2 regions of the Alicyclobacillus sp. SO9 genome follow, and region 2 is predicted to be linked to the other one. Evidence: riboswitches for the same ligand, from Rfam matches in the RefSeq annotation. Region 2 holds a riboswitch; the other holds the start of a gene.
The links. A riboswitch is a leader RNA that binds a small molecule or an ion and turns the genes downstream of it on or off. The one in region 2 is predicted to bind cyclic di-GMP.

Region 1: linked by a shared signal. The riboswitch ahead of GI364_RS18615 (methyl-accepting chemotaxis protein) and the one ahead of GI364_RS08210 (GGDEF domain-containing protein) in region 2 are both predicted to bind cyclic di-GMP.

What each region holds. Positions count from the first base shown of each region.
Region 1 covers NZ_CP066339.1:3,961,114-3,964,537, forward strand. Annotated here, with positions in the region: gene galT (galactose-1-phosphate uridylyltransferase) at 1-109, opposite strand, end outside; gene GI364_RS18610 (DeoR/GlpR family DNA-binding transcription regulator) at 128-919, opposite strand; cyclic di-GMP riboswitch class I at 1,125-1,211, shown strand; gene GI364_RS18615 (methyl-accepting chemotaxis protein) at 1,335-3,065, shown strand; gene GI364_RS18620 (GH1 family beta-glucosidase) at 3,259-3,424, opposite strand, start outside.
Region 2 covers NZ_CP066339.1:1,833,588-1,837,011, reverse strand. Annotated here, with positions in the region: gene GI364_RS08220 (TetR/AcrR family transcriptional regulator) at 1-360, opposite strand, end outside; gene GI364_RS08215 (TetR/AcrR family transcriptional regulator) at 1,112-1,690, shown strand; cyclic di-GMP riboswitch class I at 1,712-1,795, shown strand; gene GI364_RS08210 (GGDEF domain-containing protein) at 1,862-2,797, shown strand; gene GI364_RS08205 (hypothetical protein) at 3,142-3,424, opposite strand, start outside.

The DNA.
Region 1 (3,424 bases), 2.1 Mb from region 2:
AACCCGGGCAAAATGGACAGTAGTTCTTCGGCATATCGGGACGATTCTGCCTGTTGGCGGCAACCATCGTCCAGTCTCGCAGCAGCGGGTTAAATCTCAATTCTGCCATCTCATCTTCCTCCTCGACTTAGTCTTCCGTTTGCGGATGAACCAGGTGTAGGTCAATGCCTGTTTGACGAAGTGCATCCCAATCTGCGTCACTGTTTTCCGTCTCATTTGTCACGATTGCATCCACCTCATCTAGATTTGCTTGGTGCGCCAATGCACGAATACCCCATTTTGTGTGATCGAAGGCTAATACAACTCTCTCCGTGTTCTCCATCAGTATCCGATTGATAGCAGATTCCTGCAGGTTGGGCGTACTTAAGCCAAATCCTGCATCAATCCCGTGAACCCCGAGACACAGCAAATCTGTATGCAACTTTCTTGCACTTTCTTCCGCCAGGGGCCCGACCAAAGCGTCTGAAGGAGTGCGAAACTGACCACCTGTTAGGTGAATATCGTTCCATCCGTTCTGTTTTAATACTGTTGCAACGTTTGTAGAGTTGGTCACAAAGGTGAGATCATCCAGGCTGTGATGATTTGATTTTAATTTTTGCGCTACGGTCCACGTTGTTGTACCTGCAGACAAACCAATTGTCATTCCTGGCTCTATCAGCGTCAGTACTTCACTGGCAATAGCGGCTTTCTCTGCCCGCTGCAGCACGCGCTTGTTCATAAACGTCGGTTCTGCAGCACTCTTGCTGATTTGTCCCCCGCCAACAACCTTTTCCACAACTCCTTGCCGGTGCAGCCGATTCAAGTCTCGACGAATCGTTATTTCTGAAACGCTTAATGCATCGGCAAGGTCCTGAATGGAAATGAATCCCTTTTGCGCGAGTAAATCCACCAATTTTCGCTGTCGCTCAGCCGGGTACATGATTGAGACCTCCAAGTTTCCAATTATAATCATATCTTATCACATTTTAATCAATATGTAGATTTATATTTGATTACACCGAGCATAATAGAAGCGAATGGAACCACAACTACATCGTTGTAATGAACGTTCGCGTTAGCAATTTTTCACACCATTGCCACTAGACAAGTATCGACATTTATCTCATGATGTTATTTAGACTTTTATGTTACATAGGCACACCAATGGAAACATTGGGCCGCAAAGCCATTGGATCTAAGGGACTCTGACCTATGATAGCCAGGCTGCCGCAAGATTTGCGTGTGGCGCCTATGAAGGCGCTTTTTTGTTTTGCAATTTGCACCCGTTTTGTTGCATACCGAAGAGTTCACACGTTGCTTGTCACCATCACGATACTGTAGGGGGACGTCTCTTAATGGCCAGACTTCGAAGGATTTTGGGCTTTTTCTACGCCCGCGGCGGATTATCTCTTGCGCAAAAACTGATTTATTCTTTTATTGCGTTAAACGTTGTGCTTATTGGTCTTGGGGGCATCGGAATTATCAATCTCAGGATGACCCAACAAATGACTCATTCTATCGTAGCAAGTCGTCTCGCACCGCTTGAATCATTAACGCAAATACAAGACAGGCTGCGAAACATACAGTTGGATCTGTATCAAATTAAACTGACTAGTTCTGTGAGTCAACAGGTGAACTACCAGTCAGATATCCAGAAAATAGAGACCCAAATTGATAAGAATCTAGGGGTACTCTCTAAGACAAGTATAGCGAGCACAGACCAGCGCCAGTGGAGCACTTTTGCCAACGACTTAAGTAATTCTACCGTAGCGATTTACAATGACTTCAGCAATCTTAGGGCCAAAAGTTCAGTCAAGCTGACGTCGACGAAGAGCGTCAGTCAAACGCTGTCTGATCTCAACAAGCTCATTGCCTTTGAAACGCATGCCGCGAACCAAACTGTAAGTCACGCGCACAACGTCTACGTCAGGGCACTTTTTATCTCGTTAATTGTCATTGCAGCAGCCTTGCTGTTAAGTGTACTCTTGGCGATTTTTACTCTCAGAGCTACGCTGCGACCTGTCCGAATGATAACTTCAGAAATGAAACGAATTGCACAAAACTCGGGGGATTTAACAAAAAGACTGCAAATTCGTTCCAGAGATGAATTTGGTCAATTGGCGGATTCTTTCAATGAGATGATTGGAAGCATTCAAAACATCGTCAGAACCATTTCGGACAGCACCGACCAAATGGCAGCAACTTCACAGGAACTTGTTGCTACATCAGGAGAAGTAACCAGTATTTCTGTTCAAATTGCTGAGCGAACTCAAGGTATCTCTTCCGGCGCAGCCTCGCAACAAAAAGCAACACAAGACGCCATGAATATGGTTACAAGTATGAACGAGCATATTCAAACACTTCGTAGGAATGCCGAGCAAGTGTCGACTTCGTCCGCCGGCTCCAAATCCACCGTCGAGCGCGGTCACAAGGCTATTAAGGAGACCTCTACACAAATCACAACGGCTGCCAATTCCATTAACACACTGAGTGAACAAGTCGACTCTTTGGGAGGACAAGTGGAACAAATCAATTCCATTGTCAATCTCATCAGCGGCATCGCAGATCAAAGCAACCTTCTGGCCTTAAATGCATCTGTTGAAGCTGCGAGGGCAGGAGAGAACGGTCGCAGTTTTGCAGTAGTGGCAAACGAAATGCGTAAGATGTCACAGAACTCCAAAGATGCAGCCTTGCAAATTCAAAAAATAGCACAGCACATTCAGGCGGAAATGAGCAGTGTTTTAACGCAAATGCACAACAGTAAAAAAACTATGGACACTGGGCTAGAAACCATGGACACCTCTGCAGTTTCGTTTAACGAAATTGCAATTCACGTCGATGGGGTTCATCACCAGATTGAAGAAGCTTTGAGTGAAATCACCGAACTAGCTGCAAGTGCTACAAACGTCAATAAGTCGGTAGCAGAAGTATTGACAATTGCTGAAGGTTTCTCGCGCAGTACAGAAGAGGTAGCAGCGGCAACAGAGGAACAATCGGCAACAATGGAGGAAGCTGCCGCAGGCATCGAGCACATCACTCAGCATGCGGAATCCTTAACCGTACTAATTGGAGAATTCACTTACTAACGTACATCACAGTGCATAGTGTTTGATAGTCGGCACAGGAACTATGAAAGCAGGTCATCCAGACCTGCTTTTTTGGTTGCATGACACGTAGTAGCTTTAATCAAACGGATTGAAATAATCCTAGGTATTTAGGTGCACCATCAAGAAAGTCATCAGCCCAAATATTGCCCAAGTGAGTCAGTATTCGAGGTGCTCAATTCGCATCAAGTGCATTGCAACGAATGACATTCCGATACCAATACGCACTAGCCTTGAGGGTTCTCTCCTGGGTCTCGTAATCCACATGAACGAGGCCAAAGCGCTTTGAGTAACCAAAAGCCCATTCATAGTTATCCATCAGAGACCACACATAATACCCG
Region 2 (3,424 bases):
GGTTCCCAAACGAGCAAATATCTCATGTCTTTGCCCCAGTAAGAGCAGACCAAAGCGATCTCTATCATGTTGTTCCAATATATCTACAATCATTTGATTCAGTCGATCTTCAAAAGGGCTTTCCAATTGGCGATAATAATCGACTAACCTTGAGTATCGATCAGAATATCTGGAAAACACAGAAAGAGCCACGTTATCCTTCGACTCAAAATGTTTGTATATAGCAGCATCCGTAACACCAGCTTCCCGTCCAATTTCTCGAACACTCGTCCCCTCGATGCCTCTACGGGAGAACAATCGGATTGCTGCGTTAACAATTTCATTCTCTTTACTGTCAGCGTGTGATTTCTTCATGACCATATGGTAAGCGTTCGCTAACCATATGTCAAAGTAAAATCCGAAGATTCAAGCTTTACTTGCCTGTTCTAACGACTGCACCACAACAATTTATTTTGAGGTCTTTTGGATAATGATGTTCCCGTCAAGCGGAGCGATATCAGGATGTATGTTCCAGCAGGGTGTATTCGGTTCCAGCGGATCTGCTATATCTCCATTATGGTCAACTAGTAGCGATGTCCCCTATACTCAAACATACCCCTGGGGCGAACGCTGCTCCTATGCGAAGGAGCCTGTGGGAAATCCTGTCGCTTTCGTGGAACGACATACAGTCTTCAGTGGAGGTCGATATTTCAACTGATGGTGAGGCGATGTGCGCAATGACTCTAACACCCGTTCAGAGCTTTCCCTTCATGCGAAAAGCTGTGCGGCCTGGCCTATGATGGAGAATATCTGTGGCATTCGGACGGAACAACAAAACACATATCAACGCTGGAGTTGACCAAACGAGTGTTTCAGAAGGAACGAAGCCTCTTTCTATGGCAAAACTGAGGGCTTCGTCAATGTTTTCGGTAGCATCTATATTCCTCACGAGGGTTAAAGAGCGGAAAGGGTATCATCGGGATCATTTTGAATATTTAGTTCAGGAATAAAGTATTAGTGTATCTCAGTGAAAGCATACTTTCCTCTTCCACAAGATTGTAAAAATCTAAAAAGACTGATATCATGCATTTAACCTAACGAATATTAGTAAGGATGAAAATGGGAGACTTTTATGAGCACCAGAGATAAAGTCATTCAGGCGGCAACTAAGCTCTATGCAGAAAATGGATACAAAGGTATGACTATGAAAGCAATTGCTAACGAAGTAGGGGTCAAGGCTCCGTCGTTGTATGCATTTTATGAAAGTAAAGAAGATATTCTGCTACATATTTACAATGACATCTTAACGAAACATCTGAATTTAGCAACAGAAAATATTGAAATAACTGGGGAATCAGTTCAGTATCAGTTGAAGCAGTTTCTTGATCAAGTGATTGCGTTTCAGTTAAGAGACTACACACAACTCAAAGTTTTTATTCGTTTGTTGCTATTCCCTCCTGACTTCTTTGAGATCAATCTAAAAGAAGAATTAAAGAAAGTCGTTGAACAGGAACACAAACTGCTCTGCAATCTCTTTAAGGTAGGAATGGAAAGAGGGGAATTAAAGAAAGCGGATTGTGATGCTCTTTCGTCCCAATTGCTTTGCATGATGGACGGTTGGTTTTGGGAAATGCAACGTTACAGCGAAGAGGTATTCCGAGAACGATATGAAATGGTTTGGGCTCAGTTTTGGAATAGTATTGAAGCGTAATAGAATGACTCGGTTACGTTGTCGAGGAAAAGGTAAACCGTTCCGAAAGGGCGGGACACAAAGCCACGGGGCTACAGCGCTTGCTATGCCGGCCGAGCTGCCGTTACAAGAGATAAATATGACGGCACATTCGGATGGGGGGATGTGTCTTTTAATTTGGGGGATAGAGGGTTGAATAATCTAAAACAACTCATCAAAGAATCGAGAGACTGGGCTACGGCCGACCGTGGCAGTACACTCTTTTCAAAAGTATCAAACGTGTTAAAGAATACATTTGGCTTGGATGCGGGAATGTTTATTTACCGGAGACAATTTGTTTTACAGAATGCTGATGCAAAGGATAAAGTCTATGAACCGTGGGGGCTTGATCACTCCGCAGCAGAACTAACAAAGATGCTGAATAAGTCGTGGATCACCGGAAAATCTTATGTTATTCCTGATCGGTGGTTGTCTGTAAACGAGATCTCTCCTGTTTGGCAAAAATTATGGACAGAACAAGGAATACGGTATATCGGAGCCTGGAAACTTATCATACAAAGCAAATGCGTCGGAGCCATTGTTGTTGGAAGAAAAACGGTGCCAGATGAGACGAATGATGAACTGATGTCACTTCTTGCGACACATGTCTCTCTCATTGGAGAAATGCTTGTGCTAAGGCGTATTGCAGAACATGAAAGTCGTCATGACGAACTCACGCAGATTTACAATCGTAGAGGTTTTATAAGTGAAATCAGGAAACTATCAAGAAGAATTGATGAAAACTTTATTATCGGTATATTAGATATCAACGATTTTAAGGGGATAAATGATGCTTATGGGCATGCAACTGGAGATTCTGTATTGATTGAAGTAGCAGAGACCTTAATCCAAAATATTGGTTCAAAAGGGTTATATGGACGTGGTGGAGGAGACGAATTTATGTTTGTTCTGCAAAGTGGCCAGATTGAAGCTGATCATGCAGCTTCATATGCCACCGATTGGTTTAAGAACAAACGATTTACTGTTAGCGTCGGATGTGAACTGTGGCAACCCAATAAGACAGACTGGGAAGTTTCCCTACAAATTGCGGATCACAGGCTCTATACTCGGAAGCAGAGAGAAAGATGAATCAGAGGTCATTTCATTTTCAATGGCATACGGATGATAAGCCTAGATGGAGACTGAAATATTGCTTGTGGTGCGTTGATTACATTTCCATATGAGACTTGTACTGAAAGAATATAGTATAAATATTCGGAACATCAATAGAATGATAAATATGGCGGCCAGAATGGATAGGAGCCACAAAAGCAGCCAGGTCTCATCAGAGTCTGGTTGCTTTTGTTGTTATGGTAAGCTTCTATTTCTAATAGTTCATCGGGGCATGCATTTGTTCTGTATAGTTAAATCCAGTATATCAGGAAAAATATGGGGACACTCCAAGCCGTCAGCTACCAATCTTTTTCTTCGTTTCAATCCTCCTCTTCGTCCTGCTCCTTTTCAATCTCCGAGACGAACGTTTCAATGTCCACCGAGTCCCCTGTTTCGTTCTGTAAAGCCTGTGCATATGCCAGAAACACTTTATAGGTAATCAACTCAACGACTGGATCATCAGGTGATCCTACCAACATTTTAGCCTCAGAAAAGATTGGGCTTTTTAATGATATATAGAAGTCATGCCCTTCTGCTCCTCTATAGGTGATGTCAGCTACAAGGCACCTAAACGGAGTGAATGCGGAATTACTTTGATACTCC